Regions from separate parts of the Gordonia metallireducens genome, predicted to be linked through region 2. Evidence: predicted binding sites of a transcription regulator. Region 2 holds the regulator's gene; each other region holds the start of a gene.

Region 1 (7,266 bases), on a different contig from region 2:
TGTCACCGCGGAATCGGACCACCTCGCCGCTGCGCTTGGCGGTGAGGTCCATCGTCAGCGAGGTCTCGCCGTAGGCGTCGGCGATGATGTCGCCGAGCTGGCCGAACTGGCCAGCGGTGAGATCGGAGAAACTCGCGCGGCTGCCCACGCGGGTGACGGCCTCCTCGGGCTTGTCGCCCCCGGCACCCTTGTCGTCACCGTCGGCGGAGTCCGACTCCTCCTCGGGCGTCTCCTTGTACTCGGTCACCGAGACCTGCCCCATCATCGACTCGGGGAGATCCAGCTGCGGGGCGCCACGGGGATTGTCCGGGGACGTCGCGACGATGACACTGCCCGAATACCGATCGCCCACCGTCGTCGAACGCTCCAGACAGCCGGCCATCAGCGGCGACAGGAGGAGAGCCACGATAGCCACCGCCACCGGCATCAGCCGGCGGTGTCGGGACTGACCGCGGGAGGACTTCGGTGCACCCTGCTCGGGATTCGACAATCGCACGCTGCTCATCGTGCCAGACACTCAGCCGAACACCTGTCTCCGACGCTCAGCGAACACACGTCTCCGACGCTCAGCCGAACAGACGTCTCCCACGTAGGGCAGCGTGGCCCGCGATGTAACCGCTCGCGCCCGTCACCCCGCCGCCCGGATGCGTCGACGCCCCGGCCAGGAACAGCCCCTCGGCGCCGGGGACGCGATGACCGGCCAGATCCGGGGTCGGTCGCCACATGAACATCTGGTCGATCGACATCTCGACATGCATGATGTTGCCGCCGATCAGCCCGAGTTCGGACTCGAGGTCCTCGGGGGTCTGGATGTACCGGTGGGCGATGGACTCCGCGAAACCCGGTGCATGGCGGTCGACCTCGTCGCACACCGCTGCGGCTGCCTGCGCACCCAGCGTCGACCAGTCGCCCCCGGCGGCGGTTGCGAGCCGGTACGGATGCCACTGCGCCCACAGGTTGATGGCGTGTCTGCCCTCCGGGGCGAGGCTGGGGTCGATCGCCGAGAAGCTCATCGCCACGACGGCGGGCCGCGGAGGCAGTGAACCCACCGCCGCGGCGGCGTGCGCGCGGACCAGGTGTGCACGGTCGGTCACCAGCAGACCGAGGGCGGAGTGGACGCCGTGGGCGGGCAGGTCGTCGGGGAGGTCGCGGTAGGCGGGTAGTGCGGTCGTGCCGAGGCGTACCGCCATCCCGATCCCGCTGCCGACGACGATGTCGCGCCGCCAGCGGTCGATGGCCCCGGCGTCGAAACCGCCCGCCGCCAACAGATCCAGGGTCGCCAGGACGTGGCAGGCGTTGATCACCGTGGGCGTACACCGACGCTCGCCGGATTCGGTCTGCACCCGCCAGTGGTCACCGCACCGGGTGATCGAGACGGCCGGGTCCCCGCACACGATCCGGCCGTCGTCGGCGCCGATGCGGTGGACGAGCGCATCGGTCAGCGCACCGCTGCCGCCGATCGCGCGGCCGGGTGGGATGAGATGCATCAGGGCGGCGAACCCGACCATCGGCGCGGTGCCGGGCGCATTCATCGGCGGTCCCGACTGCGCGCCGAACCAGGCGAGCCCGGCCTTGAGCTGTTCGGAGTCGAAGTAGCGGTCGAGGAGCGAGTCGCCGGACGTCATGAGTTCGGCGGTGAGGTTCATCATCGCGCCGCTGCGGCGTCCGATCAGGCCGGTGCGTTCGGTGGTGGCCGTCGACCCGAGACCGCCGAACGCCCGCCCGAACTGTCCCATCGACGCAGGTCGGTAGAAGGCGTCCATGACGGCCCGCGCCCGCGGCGTCCAGGTCTCGACGAACTGCCGGTACGCCGCGGCATCCTTTGCGCCGCATGCCCGTTCGATGGAGGCGCAGGTCGCGTCGAGGTCGGTCCGGAAGACGATCGCCGGCGCCGTGTCGGTCGCCGGCACGAAGGCCCAGGGGTCGCAGTCGACGTAGCGGAGTCCGTGCGAGGCGAGGTCGAGGTCGTCGAGAACAGGGGAGTGCCGGATCATCAGGTGCGCCGAGGAACCGCGATCGATGCGGTACCCGGGGAAACGTTCGACGGTCGACACCGCACCGCCGGGGATCTCGTCGCGCTCGAAGACCTCGACGTCGCGTCCGGCCTTCGCGAGGTAGGCCGCGGCGATGAGGCCGTTGTGGCCGCCGCCGACGACAACCGCGTCGCGCCGCTCCCCGTGCCCGCTCATGCGTGTTCCGTGTCGTGCGCTGTCGTCGTTGTCTGTGCCACGCCCTCCATCATCCAGATTGTGGCGGACCGGGGGGCGGCGGTTGCAGGTTCAGCGGCAGCGGACGGCCGAGGAACGCGAACGGACGGGGGTCGCCGGTGAAGGTGAAATGCCGGAGCACATCCGAGAAACCCATCCGCCGATACAGCGACCAGGCCCGGTTCTGCTCGGCGGGGATCTCCGGCGTCGACAGCAGCACATGGCGTTCGGGTCGCTCGGCGAGCAGCCGCGCCAGCAGCAACTGCCCGATGCCGCGCCCCTGTGCGGTGGGGTGGACGTGGAGCTCGGTCAGCTCGAAGTAGTCCCGGGCGATCATCTCGATGTCCGCGGGGGAGCGTCCCGTCTGCCGCAGCCCGAGCCGGAGTTGCTGGTTCCACCACTGCCCGGTCGCGCCGGTGTAGCCGTAGGCGATGCCGACCAGGACGTCGTCGGGGCACGTACCCACCGGCGGTCCGACCCGGCGCCGGGACGTCGGCATCGACTGTGCCTCGTGCGGGGGCAGGGTGGCGACCGCGCCGACCGCGCGCCAGCCCGGCCGGGCGATGTGTTCACGCCACAGCGACGCCCGGTGCACCTCGGTCCCGCGGGGATACCCCATCGCGGTCACATAGACGTCGAGAGCGGGCTCCAGCCACACGCGGGAGTCCTGACCACCGAGGTTCACCAGACGGATCGTCAACGTCGGATCGCCTCCGGGCTCATCGAGCGGGCCCGCACCGTCCCGGCCATGCGCTCTCCGACCATCTGGTGTGACTGTCCTCTCGGTGTGGCGGGCTCCGCGGAATCGGGTCGCGGGAGTCGGTGTTGAAGAAGGATGCGGGCGCGGCCTCACGCCTTGAAGAGACGCGCACCGCTAGCTATATTGAACGTGTCGAACGGGTGTTCGATGAATGTGCCTCCGCAAGCTGTTCGCGTTCATCCCGACGACATGACGGTCCGGTGGCGGACGAGGGAAGCGTCTGCCACCGGACACCGTCGCCAGCGAGTGAGGAGGATGCCATGCCCGGACGGCCCACATCCCGCCGGTCCGCGCCCGTCGACCCGGTGATGGTCGGACGTGCGCGCGATCTCCTCCAGCGTGCCCACCTCCTCCTCGACAACGCCGACGGTGTCACCGACGACGCCGAACGCTTCCGGCAGTTCTATCTCGTCGCCCTCCGTGCGGCCGGTGCCGCGATCGCGATCGGCGAGCCGGCCGGACCCGCCCGCCGCAAGACGTCGAACGCCTGGACCCGTATCGGTGTGGTCGCTCCCGACCTCGCCCCGCTGGCCGCGCGGTTCGCCACGCTGTCGCCCGTCCGGATGAAAATCGAGTCGGGGATCATCCGAACACTCGACCCCGACAGTGTCGCCGGCATGCGACTCCTCGTCCTCGACTTCCTCCGGCAGGTCGAGACCTTGGTCATCGCTTACGAGCAAGGCAAATTCGGGACAGAGGACCCCCAAATCGGGCGAACTGCGTGAGGCCGGACACACTTTCGGCGTTCCGTTGTCGTTCCGGTATGTGCATCCGGGCCCACAACACCGAGTAATGGTGGTCGCGGCTGATTTCACCTCGTATCATGGGAGAATAAGGCGCAGACGCCTCACCGGTCGCGGTTGACCGTCGTCGGCGTCGCGGATCAGGGAGAAGGAGGGTCGGTGCCACTTTCGGAGCACGAGCAACGCATGCTCGAACAGATCGAGAGCGCTCTGTACGCGGAAGACCCCAAGTTTGCGTCCAGTGTCAAGCGTCGTCGGCTGGGTAAGTCGAGTGGCCGTCGTCGCCTACAGGCGGTGGCGGTCTTCGTCGTCGGCCTCGTGATGCTCGTCGGCGGTCTCATCGTCAAGATCGACATCGGGGGCTTCCCGATCGTCAGCCTCCTCGGCTTCCTGGTGATGTTCGGCGCCGGCCTCTTCGCCCTCTGGGGTGACGACCTCGCCGACTCCGCGACCGCCGCGCCGCGCGCGGGAGGCAAGAAGCAATCCGGGTCTTCCGGCTCCAAGCGCAAGCTGTCGGAGCGGATGGAAGAACGATTCAACCGTCGGTTCGAACAGGAGTAGATCTCCGGTCGGTCTGACGGCCACGACCCTCGAGAGCCGCGCACCCATGTGGGTGCGCGGCTCTTTTGCTGTGCACGACCCGGCTTCTCACGTGCGATTCGGCGCGCTGTCGACCATGTCCCCACCGTCACCCACTCCCGGCCCCCACCTGCCCCCACCGGCGTTCCCCACCTTCCCCCACCCGAGTTCCCCACTTTGCCCCACCTGGGAAGAAGCACTGGTCGCATGGGCATCTGAAGCCTCAGAAAGCCCGTCTGTCACACGATCGATGGACAAGGCGACACGCGTTCACGCACGGGACACGCACGAAGTGTCAGAAGTTTCACCTGCTTGAACTGGGGATTTGCTGGATAGTGGAGGTCGAGTGGGCTTCTGGGGTGGAAAGTGGAGGAAAGTGGGGTACTGTGGCAGCACTGGGTGAGGCGATCCGGAGCGCGGAACCCAGGGGCAGGAGGTGTCGACATGTCTGTGCGATTCGTCGGCACCTACACGCCCAAATTGGACGACAAAGGGCGACTCACGTTGCCCGCCAAGTTCCGCGATGCACTGGCAGGAGGGGTAGTGGTCACCAAAGGCCAAGACCACAGCTTGTCGGTGTATCGGACCGAAGAGTTCGATGCGATCGCGGCGAGGATCGTCGAGGCGTCACGCAACGACCCTGACCTGCGTGCGTTTCAGCGGACCTTCTTCGCCGGTTCGGAAGAACAGCGACCGGACGGCCAGGGCAGGATCAGCCTGTCCTCCGACCATCGCGTCTACGCGGGACTGTCCAAGGAGTGCGTGGTGTTCGGCAGCTTCGATCACCTCGAGATCTGGGATTCGGCCGCATGGGACGAGTACCAGTCGCAGCACGAGGAGAACTTCTCGGCAGCCAACTCGGCCGCGTTGAACGCGGTCTTGTAGCCGAGAGGGGACGAGGCGAAGCGGTACTCGGGCTTCGGGTGGCACGAGGCCCCGATCCGGTCCGACCCTGGCGTACTTCCCCAACGCCAGGTACGGAATCGGATCGGGACCTCGCTCCATCCGGGGCGCGGCCCGACGGTGATGAACCGTCCGCCCGCGACATGAAACTCCTCCGACAAGTCCTTCGCACCGAAACGCCGACTCTGCCGACCGACATGGCCGACACGCCGATGGGGGCCCTCCGTGGATGACACTGGTGACGACACTCGCCGCTCCGGCGAGTTCGGCCACATCCCGGTCATGGGCCGGCGCATCGTCGAATTGCTCACCCCGGCACTGGAATCAGAAGACCGGCGGGTCTTCCTGGATGCGACGCTCGGTGCCGGTGGGCACAGCGAACTCATCCTGAACACATTCCCCAACGTGCACCTCGTCGGTATCGACCGCGATGCCTCCGCCCTGGACATCGCGCGGCGCCGACTCGAACCGCACGCGGACCGGATCTCCCTGCACCAGGACACTTTCCACGAGATCGCCGACGTCCTCGACGACGCCGGTGAGGAAACCATCGACGCCGCCCTGTTCGACCTCGGTGTCTCGTCGATGCAGCTCGACCAGGCCGGCCGGGGTTTCGCCTACTCGGTCGACGCGCCCCTGGACATGCGGATGAACTCCGACGACCCGCTCACCGCGGCGGACGTCCTCAACACCTACGGTCACGGCGAACTGGCCCGTGTGCTCTCCGAGTACGGGGAGGAGCGCTTCGCAGGCAAGATCGCCTCGGCGGTCCTGCGGGAGCGCGAGAAAGAACCGTTCACGACGAGTGCACGTCTCGTCGAACTGCTCTACGCCACCATCCCGGCGGCGACCCGGCGGACCGGTGGCCACCCGGCCAAGCGCACCTTCCAGGCCCTGCGTATCGAGGTCAACCACGAACTCGACGTCCTCCGCGAGGCGTTGCCGACCGCGCTGTCGGCGCTCACCGTCGGCGGCCGTGTCGCGGTGATGAGCTACCAGTCGCTCGAGGACCGGATCGTCAAGCGGGAGTTCGCGGCCCGCACGACCTCGACCTCGCCGCCTGGCCTGCCCGTCGAGTTGCCCGGCACCGCCGCGGAGTTCCGCCTCGTGACCCGCGGCGCCGAGCGTCCCGACGACGAGGAACTGACCATCAATCCGCGATCGGCACCGGTTCGAGTCCGGGCGGTCGAACGAGTCGAGAAGAAGGGCTGATCATGACGATCCTGCACGACGCCCCTCGTCGCTCCGGCTCCGGCCGTTCCGACGACAAGCGTTCCGGCGCTGGACGTTCCGCCACCGAACAGAACAGTCGTCGGTCGCGGCGCGCCCGCATCGAGTCCGAGCGCGCGACCCGTTCGCGGGCGGCCCAACGCGCGCTGGATCGCCGTCACAAGCGAATGGCCACCGGCGCGGTCGCACCGCGTGCGGCCCGCGGCGGGCTGTCGATGTCCGGTGTCTCGCTTCGAGAACGGTTGCAGCACACACCTTTCGTGGTCCCGGTCATCGCATTGCTGGTCCTGGGCCTCGGTCTGAGCCTGTGGCTGTCCACCAAATCGGCCCAGGACTCCTACAAGCTCGGCATCGAGCGGACGGAGAACCAGTCGCTCATCGACCAGCGGGATGCGCTCAAGCGGACCTACGAATCCGGCAACTCTGCTCCGGAACTGTCCCGGGAGGCAACCCGACTCGGCATGATCCCGTCGGACAACCCGGCACGGATGATCGTCGACGACCCGCGCCGGCCCCGCATCGTCGGGAAACCCGCACCGGCGTCGGGGAAGCCGATGGCCGACCTCAACCCCGAACTGAAGCCCGACCCCACCGAGACCATCGACCCGCGCAAGGTGGACGACTCGATCGGACTCGGCGGCGGCGCCGTCGGCGCACCCAACCCACCGGCCCAGCAGACCCCGGGTCAGCAGACCCCGGCCCCGTCGACCCCGGGACAGTCCGGGCCCACGCCGTCGCCGCAACCCGTTCCGGCGCAACCCGATCCGGCCCCCGGGCAGGGGGAGGCCTCGCCGCCGGCCGAGTCGGGGCCCGCGCCCTCGAGCCCGATCCCGGCGCCGAACGT
Region 2 (7,266 bases):
GGTCACCTCCGCACGGCACTTCGACACGTGGTGGAAGAAGGCCCGACGTTCTGACGCGGCTCTGCTCGATCTGAAGCCCGAGGACGTCGCGGCGAGCACCGAGGCCGCGCCCACCGACTACCCGGGTGCCTGGCAACAGGGCGACACACGATTCGAACTCCGCTACCGGTTCGAACCCGGCGCACCCGATGACGGTGTCACCGTGATCATCCCGCGCGCTCTGCTCCCCCATGTGCGCTCGGCGGGTTTCGACTGGTCGGTGCCCGGCATGCGGACGGAACTGGCCACCGCACTGGTGAAGTCGCTGCCCAAGCAGCTGCGCAAGTCGATGTCCCCGGCACAGCGTTTCGCCGAGCTGGCCCTGGCGCGCCTCACACCCCGGAGCGAACCGCTCACGGTCGGGCTCGCACGCGAGCTCACCACGATCACGCAGATGACGGTCACCGCAGCCGATTTCGACGTCGACCGGGTTCCGGCCCACCTCAGGATGCACTTCGCGGTGGTCGACGACGCCGGAAAGATCACCGCGCGTGCCGATTCCATCGCCGAACTCCAGCGTGCGGGCACCCCCGCCGCGACGAAGACGGTGAAGCGCACCCTGTACCGCACCTGGACCGACGAGGGCATCGGCACGCTCGCCGCCCAGCGGACCGTCGACATCGCCGGACAGCGCCTCACCCGCTACCCGACAATCGACGCGATCACCGACGATGCCGGGCGAACCCGCGGGGTGGTCGTGATCGACGCAGCCTCGGAGCAGACCCGTGATCGGTTGGCGGAGAGAGGGATCGTCGCACTGCTCGACCTCGCGATCCCGCCGCTGCACCGACGGGTCGCCGGTTCACTCGGGGCGGCGGGCCGACTCGCGTTGAGTCAGAGTCCCTACCCGGATCTCGATGCGCTGCTGGCCGACTGCACACGCCGCGCCATCCGCGATGTCGTCGCGGGCCTCGACGCCGGCACGCTGTCCGCGGTGCGCTCACCCGAGGCGTTCCGCGCGCTCACGGAGAAACTGCGGCCGCGGATCTCCGAATCGGCGCCGGAGTATTTCTCTCTCGCTGTCGAATCCCTCGGGTGGGTGGCGCCGGTACGCGCCGCGATCGACCGTCATGCCGGTTCACTCGCAGCCGACGACGTCGCCGAACAGCTCGACAATCTCGTCTTCGACGGCTTCATCGCCGCCACCGCGCGACGACATCTGGAGAACGTGCCGCGCTATCTCGCGGCGGCCGAAGCCCGGTTGACGGCACTGCCGGCCTCCGCGGCCCGGGACCAGGCCGGAGTGGCCGTCGTCGACCGGGTGACCGAGCGGTGGGCCCAGCGACTGACGCAGGTGCCCGAGCACCGGAAGGCGGTCGTCAACGACGAGGCGCAGTGGCTCGTCGAGGAGCTGCGGGTGGGATTGTTCGCCGAGCGACTCGGTACCGCGTACCCGGTGTCGGAGAAGCGGGTCCTACGAACTCTTGACCGACTCGGCTGAGGCCTTTCCGGAATCGGACGACGCCGAACGCAGGTCGTCGATCTCGCGCTGGAAGTCCTCGACGGAGTCGAACGAGCGATACACCGACGCGAAGCGCAGGTAGGCAACCTCGTCGAGGTCGCGCAGCGGCTTGAGAATCGCGAGTCCGACCTCGTTGCTGGGGATCTCGGCCGATCCGCTGGCACGTACCGTGTCCTCGACCTGCTGGGCGAGCTGTGCCAGCGCGTCCTCGGCGACGTGGCGTCCCTGGCATGCGCGCCGGACGCCCCGCATCACCTTCTCGCGACTGAACGGTTCGGTGACCCCGTTGCGTTTGACCACCGCGAGCACTGCGCTCTCCACGGTCGAGAAGCGTCGCCCACACTCCACGCAGGAGCGGCGACGCCGGATGGCCTGCCCCTCATCAGCGACACGCGAGTCGATGACCTTGGTGTCGTCGTTCTTGCAGAAGGGGCAGCGCATCGTATCCTCACGCAGGTCACGGGACACTCTGATGCAGCCGGGCCGCATGCCAGGCCGGTAGTCGGCCGGTCCCTGTGACATCGAGGATACCGCCCGCGCTCAGTGATACCGGGGGGCGAGGAGGGGCTGGCCGACGCGAAGGCCGCTGGACGGGAGGTCGTTCAGCTGGATGATCTCGTCGACGACCGCCTCGCGGGGCATCTCCGGGGCGACGCGTGATGCGATGGTGCTCAGCGAGTCGCCCGAGCGCACGTGGACGACCTCGGTGCCGACCGAGGAAGGCGTGACCGTTGCGGCGTAGTTCTGCCCGACGACCGCGATGACCCACACCGCCAGGGCGAGTCCGACGCCGGCCAGGATTGCCGTCGCCGTGCGCCGGCGCCGGCGGATGACCGCCGAGGGGGCGGGCTGCGCGGGATGCTGGGCCGGGACGACGGGTCCACGACCGCGCAGGCCGACCGGCGAGGCGCACTGGGTGGAGGCGACCCGACGGACCCGAACCACCGACTCGGGCACCGGGCGGCCGTCGGCGGGACGGCGGCCGTCGCCGCGGCGCATCGGGCGCGGACGTTCCAGGATGTCACCGCGGACCGGATCGGTGGAGCGGACGGGGTCGATGAGAGTGGCGGTGCGCATGGTGCCCTCCGTGTTTCCGGTCGAACTCTGTCCGTGCGTCCGACTGCGTCGTCGGCGTTCGAACTGTTCGAGTGTCGATCACCTGTTCGATGAACTGATGTTCGAATTTGTAGCACGGCACTCCGACAATTGTCTCGCGACACGTCGAACAAATGTTTGATGCGGTCGGCATTCTGGGCTAGGGTCGTCGGCAGACAAGCGATCTACCAGCACGTTCGGAAATCGAGAGGAAGCCCGATCATGAGCGATGACGGCGGTAAGCGCACCGGAGCGCGGGGCGCCGACGAGCCCGTCACCCCGGCAGACATAGCGGCGGCCGAGGCCTCGCTGACGCCGCGGCAGCGCGGAGTACTCGAGGTGATCCGCAAATCCGTGCGCGAACGCGGTTACCCGCCGAGCATCCGTGAGATCGGTGACGAGGTGGGTCTCACCTCGACCTCCTCCGTCGCCCATCAGCTGCGGACACTCGAACGCAAGGGCCTGCTCAAACGCGACGCCAATCGTCCGCGGGCGGTCAACATCGCGCCGAGCGAGCCGCCGACGCCCACGTCACCGACCGGTGGCGCGCTGCCCGAGCCCACCTTCGTGCCGGTGCTCGGCCGGATCGCCGCAGGTGGTCCGATACTCGCAGAAGAAGCCGTCGAGGACGTGTTCCCGCTCCCCCGCGAGCTCGTCGGCGAGGGTTCGCTGTTCCTGCTGAAGGTCGTCGGCGAGTCGATGATCGACGCTGCGATCTGCGACGGCGACTGGGTGGTCGTCCGCCAGCAGAACGTGGCCGACAACGGTGACATCGTCGCCGCGATGATCGACGGCGAGGCCACGGTCAAGACCTTCAAACGCCAGAAGGGTCACGTCTGGCTGATGCCGCACAACGAGCTGTTCGACCCGATCCCGGGCGACGAGGCCGTCATCCTCGGCAAGGTCGTCACCGTGATGCGGCGAATCTGACCCCTCAGCTCTCGAGGACCGCGGCGGCAGCCGCGCGAGCCGCAGCCGGATCGGTGGTGGCGAGCGCGGCTGCCGCTGCGTTTTCGCAGGTTGCTCGCGTGACGCCGGCGAGCCGGGCACCGACCGCAGCGGCCGCCACCGGAGCACTCGACAACGAGGTCACCCCGAGTCCGACGAGCACACAGGCGAGGATCGGGTCCGCCGCCGCCTCGCCGCACACGCCCACCGGTTTCCCCTGATCCCGTCCGGCCCGCGCGACCGTCGCGATGAGGTGCAGGACGGCCGGCTGCCACGGATCGGTCAGGGATGCGAGGTCGGCCGACATCCGGTCGGCGGCCATCGTGTACTGCGTGAGGTCATTGGTGCCGATCGAGACGAAATCGACCTCGGACAGGATCGCCGGCGCGAGGATCGCGGCGGCGGGGACCTCGATCATGACCCCGGCGGTCAGTCCCCGTTCGCGCACCTGCGCGGCGAAGGCCGCCGCCTCGGCCGGTGAGGCGATCATCGGCGCCATGACCCAGGGGCTCGTCTCGGAGCCCTCGGCGGCGCGCGCGATGGCGTCGAGTTGGTGGGCGCGGATCTCGGGGTGCGCCAGGGCGATCCGGTCGCCGCGAACACCGAGAGCCGGATTGGCCTCCTCGGGCTGGTTCACGAAGCGCAGCGGCTTGTCCGAGCCGGCGTCGAGGGTGCGGATGACGACCTTGCGGCCGCCGAATGCGTCGAGGACCTCGCGGTAGATGTCCGCCTGCTCCTCCACCGTCGGTTCGTCGGCGCGTTCGAGGAAGGCCAGTTCGGTGCGGAACAGTCCGACACCCTCCACCGCATGGTCGGTGGCCGCGCGGGCCGACGACCCGTCGGCGACGTTGGCCAGGATCGCCACCTCGACACCGTCGGCGGTGCGTCCCGGACCCGACCAGCCCGCGACCAGAGCCGCCTGACGGGTGTGCTCGTCGACGCGGGCGCGCGCTGCGGCGTCATCGGGTTCCACGACGACCTCACCGGTTGTCCCGTCCACGAGTATCACCGTGCCCGAATCGATCTCGTCCAGGCCGGGGACCGCGACGATGCACGGGATGCCGAGCTGCCGGGCGATGATCGCGGTGTGGCTGGTGGGCCCGCCGAGGCGGGTGACGAGCGCGATGGTGGTGGCGGGATCGAGCCCCGCGGTGTCGGCGGGCGCCAGGTCGTCGGCGAGCAGGACCGACGGCACATCCGGCGTGGGCACTCCGGGCTCGGGCAGGCCCAACAGCTCGGCGAGGATGCGGTCGCGGACGTCGTTGAGATCGGTGACGCGCTCGGCCATGAGTCCACCGAGCTTGGTGAACACGGCGGCGAACTGTTCGGTGGCGGCGACCGCTGCCGACGGGGCCGAGGCCCCCTTGGCGATGAGTCCCGAGGCGGCACCGATCCACCCGCGATCCTCCGCGAGTCCGGCGGTGGCGGTGAGGACCTCGGCGGCGACACCGGTGTTCTGGGATGCACGCTCACGCAGACGCGCGGCGACCGCAGCCGCGGCGGCGGTGAACCGTTCGGCCTCCGCGGCGCGCTGGTCCTCGGCGATCTCGACGCCCGCGCTCAGCGCCTCCGCGGAGTGGTCGGGTCGGCGTCCCGGCCAGAGCGCGGGCCCGAGAGCCACACCACCGACGACCGGCGTCCCCGTCAGATTCTGCGTCATGTGACCACGGTTACAAATTCTTCTTGACTTGTCAACACAAACAGGCGTAAACACAGTTACTACAACACGCAAAGCAACATGTTCCCACATTGACGAAGTCAATCAGGGCCTTCGGACACGAGCCACGGGAACGATCAGAACGGAGCCGGTGTGTACGCCGAGGAGAGACAGCAGGCCATCGCCGAGGAAGTGCGCGTCGCAGGACGCGCCTCGGTCGCCGAGCTCGCCGCGAAGTTCGACGTGACGAGTGAGACGGTCCGCCGCGACCTCGCGGTCCTCGAACGCGCCGGGCACCTGCAGCGCGTCCATGGCGGCGCCGTCCGCCCCGAGGTCCTGCGAGTGATCGGTGAACTCGGCATCGACGAGCGTGAGACGGAGCAGACCGAGGAGAAGGCCGCGATCGGCCGTGCCGCTCTCCGCTTCCTCCCGCCCGACGGCGGGTCGGTCCTCTTCGACGCCGGTACCACCACCTTCCGGGCCGCCGAGGCCATGCCGCGCGACCGCGACCTCACGGTGGTCACCAACAGCCTCCCGATCGCCGGGCTGCTCGCGGGCCACCACGCCGACGGTCTCCACGCCCTCGGCGGTCGCGTCCGCGGGCTCACCCAGGCGACGGTCGGCGCCGAGACGGTCGCCGCCCTGGGACGCCTCCGCGTGACGACCGCGTTCATCGGCACCAACGGGCTGAGCGAGGCGCACGGACTGTCCACCCCCGACCCCGACGAGGCGGCCGTGAAGTCGGCGATGGTCGCCGCGGCCCGACGCGTCGTCGTCCTCGCCGACAGTTCGAAGATGGAGCGCGAGGAGCTGTCCGGTTTCGCCGGCATCGACGACATCGATGTCCTCATCACCGATTCCGGCATCGATCCGGAGTTCTCCGCCGCATTGTCGGCCCGCGGCGTCGAGGTCGTGATCGCGTGATCCTCACCGTCACCGCCAATCCGAGCGTCGACCGGACCCTCGAACTCGCCACCCCGCTGCGACGCGGCGAGGTCCAGCGGGCCGGCATCGTCCGCGCCGAACCGGGCGGCAAGGGCGTCAACGTCGCCCGCACCGTCGCCGCCGCCGGACTCCTGACCCGGGCCCTGCTGCCCGCTCGCGCCGGCGACCCCCTGCTCGCCGCGCTCGACGACCTCGGGCTCCCCTACGACGCCGTCCCCGTCGACGGCGAGGTCCGTTCCAACGTCACCATCGCCGAATCCGACGGCACCACCACCAAGATCAACGCGCCGGGCGTGACCCTGACGGCAGCTCAGCTCGAGTCGCTGTCCGCTCTGATACGGACCCACGCGAACGGTGCGGACTGGGTCACGCTGTGCGGATCGCTTCCGCCCGGCGTGCCGGAGGACTGGTACCGGACAGTGGCCGACGCGTTGGTCACCGCCGGATGCCGGGTGGCCGTGGACACCTCGGGAGCACCGTTGCGCGCCGCCGCAGCCGGACGCGTCGACCTGATCAAACCCAACGAGGACGAATTGGCCGAGCTCACCGGCGCCGATGCCGCCGAGCTCCGTGATTCCCTGTCCCGCAACGATCTCCGGCCGGTCGTGACCGCGTCACAGGACCTCGTCGAGCAGATCGGCGGCAGCGTCCTGGCAACGCTGGGAGCACGGGGTGCCGTCCTCGCCACCGCCGCGGGCACCTGGTGTGCGACCCCACCACCGATCGTCCCGCGCAGCACGGTCGGTGCGGGTGACTCGTCCCTGGCCGGCTTCCTCATCGCCCGGACACGCGGTGCTTCCGCTCCGGAATGCCTGCGGTCCGCTGTTGCCTACGGTTCGGCAGCCGCCGCGCTGGCCGGCACCGCCGCCCCCACCCCCGCCCACCTCGACCTGTCCGGGGTCACGGTCACGGAACTCTCCGGGGCCGGCCGATGAGATGACCCCGATCCCACGCCCCCAGCAGAACCCGCACCACACCAACCCTCCATTGCCGAAGGACATCTCATGACCGAGCAGATCATCACCGCGCAGACGGTGAGTCTCGACGTCGACGCCGGCGCCGACCCCGCCGCCGTCATCACCACCCTCGCCGATGCTCTGGCCGCTGCCGGACGGACCAC
Region 3 (7,266 bases), on a different contig from region 2:
GCCGACGGCCTGTTCCACACCCGGATGAGGAAGTGAGGGCTCCATGATCTGGTTCCAGATCCTCGCGATCATCGGACTGCTCGCACTCGTCGGGTTCTTCGTCGTCAACCGTGGCACGGCTCGCTCGTCGGCCGGGGTGAAGATCCTGTTCGTCGCCTTCGTGGGCTTCGGTCTCTACGCGATGCTGCGCCAGGACGACGTCACCTGGGTCGCCAACAAGATCGGCATCCAGCGCGGCCTCGATCTCGTGCTGTTCCTACTGGTCATCGCGTTCGCGTTCACCACGGTGTCGACGTACCTCCGGTTCCGCGATCTCGAGGTGAAGTACGCCCGCCTCGCCCGCGCCATCGCGTTGCAGAACGCCGAGAAGCCGCACGACCGGGACGCCTGAGGGGCGCCAGCTAGCCGAGCTACCCCCCGCTGCCTGAGGTGCGAGGAGCGCAAGCAACGCTACCCCCCGCTGCCTGACGTGCGAGGAACGCAAGCAACGCTACCCCCCGCTGCCTGACGTGCGAGGAGCGCAAGCAACGCTACCCCCCGCTGCCTGACGTGCGAGGAGCGCCAGCGACGAGCCACGAAGGCCTGGTGAGGCGGCGTCGGCAGCCCTTCGTGGCTCGCTGCGCGCGCACCTCAGAAAGCGGGGATCACTCCGCGGCGAGCCCCTGCAGGAACGCCATCACGTCGTCGTGGTCCGGCAGCAGCCCGGCCTCGCGCGCCTCGGTGAGACCGGGTGCGGCGGTGTCCTTCTCGGACAGTTCGTATTTCAGCGGCGATCCGTCGCGGGCCTGCGTCGGCCATTCGATGCCGAGCTCGGGGTCGAGCGGGTTGATGCCGTGCTCACCCGACGGGTTGTAACCGGTGGAGCAGAGGTAGGTGACGGTCGAGTTGTCGGCCAGCGCACAGAAGGCGTGGCCCAGCCCCTCCGACAGGTAGACCGCACGACGGTCGACGTCGTCGAGCAGGACGGTGTCATAGGTGCCGAAGGTCGGGGACCCGACACGGATGTCGACGATGACGTCGAGGATGGCGCCGGTTGCACAGGTGACGTACTTCGCCTGCCCCGGAGGCACATCGGCGAAGTGCACACCCCGCAGTACACCCGCCGCGGACACCGAGAGGTTGACCTGGGCGAGGTCGAAGCGGTGGCCGATCACCTCCGCGAGCAGGTCACCTTTGAACGCCTCGGCGAACAGGCCGCGTGCGTCGCCATGCTGAACCGGCGTGAGTTCCCACGCACCGTCGATCGTGAGGGGTCGCACCTTCATGGATGAGCCTTTCGCGTCGGATGTGTGCTCAAAACCCCTTGCCTCGCTGGAGGAGTTCGAGCAGGTAGTCACCGTAGCCGGACTTGCGCAGCTTCTCCGCGCGGGACCGCAGCCCGTCGTCGTCGAGGAATCCGCGACGCCACGCGATCTCTTCCGGCGCAGCGATCTTGAGGCCTTGGCGTTGTTCGACGGTGCGGACGAAGTTGCCTGCGTCGAGGAGGCTGTCGAAGGTTCCGGTGTCGAGCCAGGCCGTGCCGCGAGGAAGGACAGTGACCGACAGTTTTCCGCGTTCGAGGTAGTGGGCGTTGATGTCGGTGATCTCGTATTCGCCGCGGGCGCTGGGCTTGAGGCCGCGGGCGATCTCGACCACATCGTTGTCGTAGAAGTACAGGCCGGGAACGGCGAAGTTCGACTTCGGTTGTGCCGGCTTTTCTTCCAGCGAGATCGCGGTTCCGCTCGCGTCGAAGTCGACGACGCCGTAGGCTTCCGGGTTCGCGACCCAGTACGCGAATACGGCTCCGCCGTCGATGTTTTCGAAGCCCTGCAGCTGGCTGCCGAGGCCGGGGCCGTAGAAGATGTTGTCGCCCAAGACGAGTGCGACCGATTCGTCGCCGATGTGGTCGGCGCCGAGGGTGAATGCCTGGGCGAGGCCGTCGGGCGAGGGTTGGGTCTTGTAGGTGAGGTTGATGCCGAACTGGTCACCGTTGCCGAGCAACGCCTGGAAGGCCGGGGCGTCGTGCGGGGTGGTGATGATCAGGATGTCGCGGATGCCGGCGAGCATCAGCGTCGAGAGTGGGTAGTAGATCATCGGCTTGTCGTAGACCGGCACGAGCTGCTTGCTCACACCCTGCGTGATCGGGTGCAGGCGCGTGCCCGTGCCACCGGCCAGAATGATCCCTCGCATGCGCCTCAGCCTAGTGCCCGACGATCCGGCTCACCGAGTGCACACCCGCCGCCTCGGTAGAGTGACGTCCACGAATGCCTCAGGCGGAAGGAACGACGTGCGTGTTCTCGTGACCGGTGGTGCCGGTTTTATCGGCGCCAACTTCGTGCTGCGCACCCTGGCCACGCGCTCCGACGTGACGATCCGGGTGCTGGACAAACTCACCTACGCCGCCAACCCCGAGACCCTGGCCCCGGTCGCCGACCGTGTCGAGCTCATCGAAGGCGACATCGCCGACGCCCCCCTGGTCCACAAACTGGTGGGTGAGGCGGACTTGGTGGTGCATTTCGCCGCGGAATCCCACAACGACAACTCCCTGGCCGACCCGTCGGCGTTCGTGCAGACCAACCTGGTCGGCACCTACACGCTGCTCGAAGCCGTGCGCGCCCATCAGGTGCGCTACCACCACATCAGCACCGACGAGGTCTACGGCGACCTCGACCTCGACGACCCCGCGCGCTTCACCGAGCACACCGCCTACAACCCGTCGAGCCCCTACTCCTCGACCAAAGCCGGTTCCGACCTGCTCGTCCGCGCCTGGGGCCGGTCCTTCGGCGTCGCCGCGACCATCTCGAACTGCTCGAACAACTACGGCCCCTACCAGCACATCGAGAAGTTCATCCCCCGCCAGATCACCAACGTCCTGTCCGGGGTGCGCCCCAAGCTCTACGGCGACGGCCGCAACGTGCGCGACTGGATCCACGTCGACGACCACAACGACGCCGTGTGGACCATCATCGACAAAGGTCAGATCGGCGAAACCTATCTGATCGGCGCCGACGGCGAGGTCGACAACCGCACCGTCGTGGAGTCCATCCTCGAGCTCCTGGGTCAGCCGAAGGACGCGTTCGACTTCGTCACCGACCGTCCCGGCCACGACCGCCGGTACGCCATCGACTCCACCCGTCTACGCACCGAGCTCGGCTGGACCCCCAACTATCTCGACTTCCGCGCCGGCCTGGCCGCGACCATCGACTGGTACCGCGACAACACCGGCTGGTGGCAGCCCGCCAAGGACGCCGTCGAACAGAAGTATGCCGCCACCGAACGGGTGACGGGCTAGCCGGCACGTTTGGCGTTCTCCCAGATCCGCCGCCTACGGTGGTCACATGCGCGTACTCGTCAGCGGCGGCGCGGGCTACATCGGCTCGCACACCGTGATCCAGCTGGTCTCCGCCGGTCATGATGTCGTCATCGTCGACGACTTCAGCAACGCCAAGCCCACCGTGGTGGGTCGGCTCGAGGCGTTGAGCGGCCGTTCCATCCCGGTGCACGCCTTCGACCTCGCGGACGTCGACAAGACCGAGCACTTCTTCGCCCACGAGGACGTCGACGCCGTCATCCACTTCGCCGGGTACAAGGCGGTCGGCGAGTCGGTGGCCAAGCCGCTGGACTACTACCAGAACAACCTCGGCACAACGTTCTCGTTGCTGCGGGCGATGGAACGCCACGACGTGCACACGCTGGTGTTCTCGTCGTCGGCGACCGTCTACGGCGCCGACCCCGAGCTACCGATGACCGAGGATCTCCCGACCTCGGCCACCAACCCGTACGGCTGGACGAAGGTGATGATCGAGCAGGTGCTGCGCGACGTCGCGGCTAGTTCCGACGCCTGGCGGATCGCCGCGCTGCGCTACTTCAACCCGGTGGGCGCGCACCCGAGCGGTCAGATCGGCGAGGACCCGTCGGGTATCCCGAACAACCTCATGCCGTTCGTCGCGCAGGTCGCAGTGGGCCGGCGCGAGAAGTTGTCGGTCTTCGGCGACGACTACGACACCCCCGACGGCACCGGCGTCCGCGACTACATCCACGTCGACGACCTCGCCGCCGGGCACGTTGCCGCACTCGACCGCATCAGCACCGGCGACACCGGCATGTCGACGTGGAACCTGGGCACCGGGCAGGGCGTCTCGGTCCTCGAGGTCGTCCACGCCTTCGAGAAGGCCAGCGGCAAGCCGATCCCCTATGAGATCGCACCCCGTCGGCCCGGCGACATCGCCGCGTCGTACGCCGACCCCACTCGCGCGAACGCCGACCTGAACTGGCACGCCACCAAGACGATTGACGACATGTGCGTCGACACGTGGCGCTGGCAGTCGGAGAACCCGACCGGTTACCCCGACGCCTGAACCGTCACCGGGTGGCGTACGGATCGTCGGGATCGACGATCTCGTCGGTGGCCCAACCGATGTAGCGCCGGGCGGACGATTCGACGACCTCCCGCGCGTTCTCGTCGACGACGACGCCGAAAGCGTCGTACAACCGGTCGAAGGACAGTGCCGCGACCCGGTCGACGATCTGGCGAACGAGCCTGGGCGACAACGGGATCATGTTCGGGTAGCTCCGCATGAACGTCACCATGCCCGGTTGCGCGACACCTTTGATGGTGTCACCGGTCAGCAGCGCTCCCCGACCGTCCGCGGCGTGCGGCAGGTGTAGCACCGCACTGCCCGGAAAGTGCCCGCCGCACTGGACGAGTCGAACATCGCCGAGAACTTCTGTCCCACCCGACCAGAACTTCACGACCTGGTCGGGTCGGGTCAGCCACCGACGATCGACGTCGTTGTAGAAGACCGGGACCTTGCCGAAACGGTGGCTGATGGACACACTGGCTCCGTAGAGATGCGGGTGACTGGCCGCGACTGCCTTGACACCGCCGTGTTGATCCAACCAGTCCACGAGGGCCGGACCGATGAAACCTGGTGGCTCCCACAGTATGTTGCCCTCCGGGGTGGTCACCAGGAATCCCTGCTGACCGATACCGACCGACGGCCTCAGCGACAGCCGGACGAGGCCCGGCTCAACCTCTGCGACGTCGAGCGCATTATCGGCATTTTCATCGAGCCGGGTCCACTGCTGCCCGCTCGTCGGCACCCACTGCCGGTCGTCGTCACAGATCGGGCAGACCTCGGGAAGGTCCACGTCGGGGGCGAACTCGTTTGCGCAGAAAACACACATCCACGGCTGCATGCTTCGACGCTAACCCCCGTCACTGTCATCGGGCGCGGGTTTGGGCCGGATATGGCCCGTCGGATCGAGGCGAACCCGCACTCTACCAGTACCTACCGACATACTTCCTCCACGAGATCTTCGCCGACAACCGTTGCGGTGCTTGGGTTTCGGGCGTACTATCGAACATACATTCGCACTATCGGTTCAGGGGGTGACCGTCATGTCCGACACTTCGCTTGGCGATCCAGCCGACCCTGAACCGTCCGGCGCCGTCGCTGTCATCGACCGAATCCACTCCCTCATCGACGAGCTGCAAACGATGAACCTCGCCGGGTGCTCGCACGACGAACTCGTCGACAGTGCAGCTGAAACCGAACGGGCAATTGCGCGAATGACTTTCGCCGGCGACCGACAGATCGTCGAGATCGCCGACCGCGACCTCCCCCACAAAACCGGCCACCGCAGCATCACCGCGTTCATGACCCACCGCCTACGCGTGGCCGACCCCATGCGCCGCACCAAACAACGCCACGCAACCGCCACCCACCTCAGCCACACCGGCGAACCACTCGAACCCGAACACCCCGCCCTGGCAGAAGCATTGGCCAACGGCCACGTCAACACCTCCCACGTCCGGGCAGTACTCGACGTCCTCGACCAGATCCCCCACGCCATCGACCACGACATCAAAGTCGCCGCCGAACGACAGATGGCCGAAATCGCCATCGAGCACACCCCCGCCGACATCACCGCCCTCGGCGCACGCCTACTCGCTCACCTCGATCCCGACGGCACACTCGCCGACGACACCGACCGCAAACGCCGACGCAACCTGTCGGTCCACCGCCAACGCGTCGACGGCACCGCCAAACTGACCGCCAATCTGACTCCGGAACTGCTCGCCCGGGTCACCATGCTGCTCGCCGTGTGGGCCAAACCGGGCATGAACAACCCCGACGACCCCGACTCCCCACATGGGTCGATCGAAGACGCCGACCCCGACGCCGTTGCCGCGGCTGCTGAGCGTGATGACCGCACCCCCGCCCAGCTCAACCACGACGCCGTCAACGCCCTATTGAAGGCCGTCTTCGAGGACGGACTCCTGGGTAAGAGTCACCGCGGGTTACCGACCCAGCTGATCATCAAAGCCGACCTCAACGACCTCCGCCGCGAGGCCGGGTTCGCCACCACCGCCACCGGCACGCTGATCCCCATCCCCGAGCTCATCAACATGGTCGCCGACGCCCAACCCTGGTTGGCGGTGTTCAAAGACGCCACCGCCGTCCCGCTCTACTTCGGACGCGGCAAACGCCTCGCCACCCGTGAACAACGCCTCGTCTCCTTCGCCCGACCCGACGGCGAAAGCTGCTCCACCCCCGGCTGCGACCTCGCCGCCGCACACGTCGAGATGCATCACGCCCAGCTCGACTGGGCAGCAGGTGGACTCACCGACATCACCGACCTCGCACCCGCGTGCCCGAAACACAACCGCATGGTCAGCAACCAACCCGGCGGCTTCACCACCCGGATGGTGCGCGAAGGACCCGACGAAGGCCGCTGCGCCTGGCGACTCAACGCCGAACCCGGCGCACCACCCAACCCCGAACACATCAACCGGCGCCCCGACATACCCCGCCGATTCACCGAACACTTGCGACAAGTGCGCACCGAAATCCACGGACCAGAAGAGTCCGGCGATACCCCACGCCTACAGATGCGTGAAGTCATCGACCTGCGCAACGCCTCCGACGCCGAAGCCACCTTCGCCTCGCTACTCCTCGCGGCGGCGTACCCGCGCAGCTGACGCAGCGAGCCTCGAAGGGCTGGTAAACCTGCCGTCGTCAGGGTCGAAAGGTCCGCCTCCTGAGAAGCGCCCAGATCCGACTGCCGAACCTCAACTCGACCGGCAGACGTCGATCGAAGTCTGCCAGTCGGGTTGACGTCGACCGGTAGTCAGCTGGGCGGCGGTGTGTCACCAGCCCTTCGAGGCTCGCTGCGCTCGCACCTCAGGGAGCGATGGACGACGCGCGCAACCACACTCCCCCCTCAGGGAGCGATGGACGACGCGCGCAACCGCACTCGCACCTCGCAGGGAACGATGGACGA

What was found. The regulator LexA, encoded in region 2, represses DNA repair genes until DNA is damaged. The targets are predictions, from matches to a motif close to CGAACANNTGTTCG.
Region 1: a site for LexA is predicted at 3,101-3,114, ahead of LQD00_RS16150 (SAV_6107 family HEPN domain-containing protein). Genes of this name have one in related genera too.
Region 3: a site for LexA is predicted at 5,341-5,354, ahead of LQD00_RS13265 (HNH endonuclease signature motif containing protein). Genes of this name have one in related genera too.

What each region holds. Positions count from the first base shown of each region.
Region 1 covers NZ_JAJQJP010000039.1:37,274-44,539, forward strand. Annotated here, with positions in the region: gene LQD00_RS16135 (LppM family (lipo)protein) at 1-505, opposite strand, end outside; gene LQD00_RS16140 (phytoene desaturase family protein) at 567-2,189, opposite strand; gene LQD00_RS16145 (GNAT family N-acetyltransferase) at 2,239-2,907, opposite strand; gene LQD00_RS16150 (SAV_6107 family HEPN domain-containing protein) at 3,228-3,692, shown strand; gene LQD00_RS16155 (DUF3040 domain-containing protein) at 3,870-4,271, shown strand; gene mraZ (division/cell wall cluster transcriptional repressor MraZ) at 4,734-5,174, shown strand; gene rsmH (16S rRNA (cytosine(1402)-N(4))-methyltransferase RsmH) at 5,418-6,404, shown strand; gene LQD00_RS16170 (hypothetical protein) at 6,407-7,266, shown strand, end outside.
Region 2 covers NZ_JAJQJP010000057.1:196,491-203,756, forward strand. Annotated here, with positions in the region: gene hrpA (ATP-dependent RNA helicase HrpA) at 1-1,480, shown strand, start outside; gene nrdR (transcriptional regulator NrdR) at 1,454-1,942, opposite strand; gene LQD00_RS22275 (LysM peptidoglycan-binding domain-containing protein) at 2,042-2,578, opposite strand; gene lexA (transcriptional repressor LexA) at 2,819-3,526, shown strand; gene LQD00_RS22285 (putative PEP-binding protein) at 3,531-5,204, opposite strand; gene LQD00_RS22290 (DeoR/GlpR family DNA-binding transcription regulator) at 5,355-6,125, shown strand; gene pfkB (1-phosphofructokinase) at 6,122-7,081, shown strand; gene LQD00_RS22300 (PTS fructose transporter subunit IIABC) at 7,151-7,266, shown strand, end outside.
Region 3 covers NZ_JAJQJP010000032.1:14,209-21,474, reverse strand. Annotated here, with positions in the region: gene LQD00_RS13300 (glycosyltransferase family 2 protein) at 1-36, shown strand, start outside; gene LQD00_RS13295 (DUF2304 domain-containing protein) at 44-391, shown strand; gene LQD00_RS13290 (dTDP-4-dehydrorhamnose 3,5-epimerase family protein) at 645-1,265, opposite strand; gene rfbA (glucose-1-phosphate thymidylyltransferase RfbA) at 1,294-2,169, opposite strand; gene rfbB (dTDP-glucose 4,6-dehydratase) at 2,267-3,271, shown strand; gene galE (UDP-glucose 4-epimerase GalE) at 3,318-4,337, shown strand; gene LQD00_RS13270 (MBL fold metallo-hydrolase) at 4,342-5,178, opposite strand; gene LQD00_RS13265 (HNH endonuclease signature motif containing protein) at 5,381-6,964, shown strand.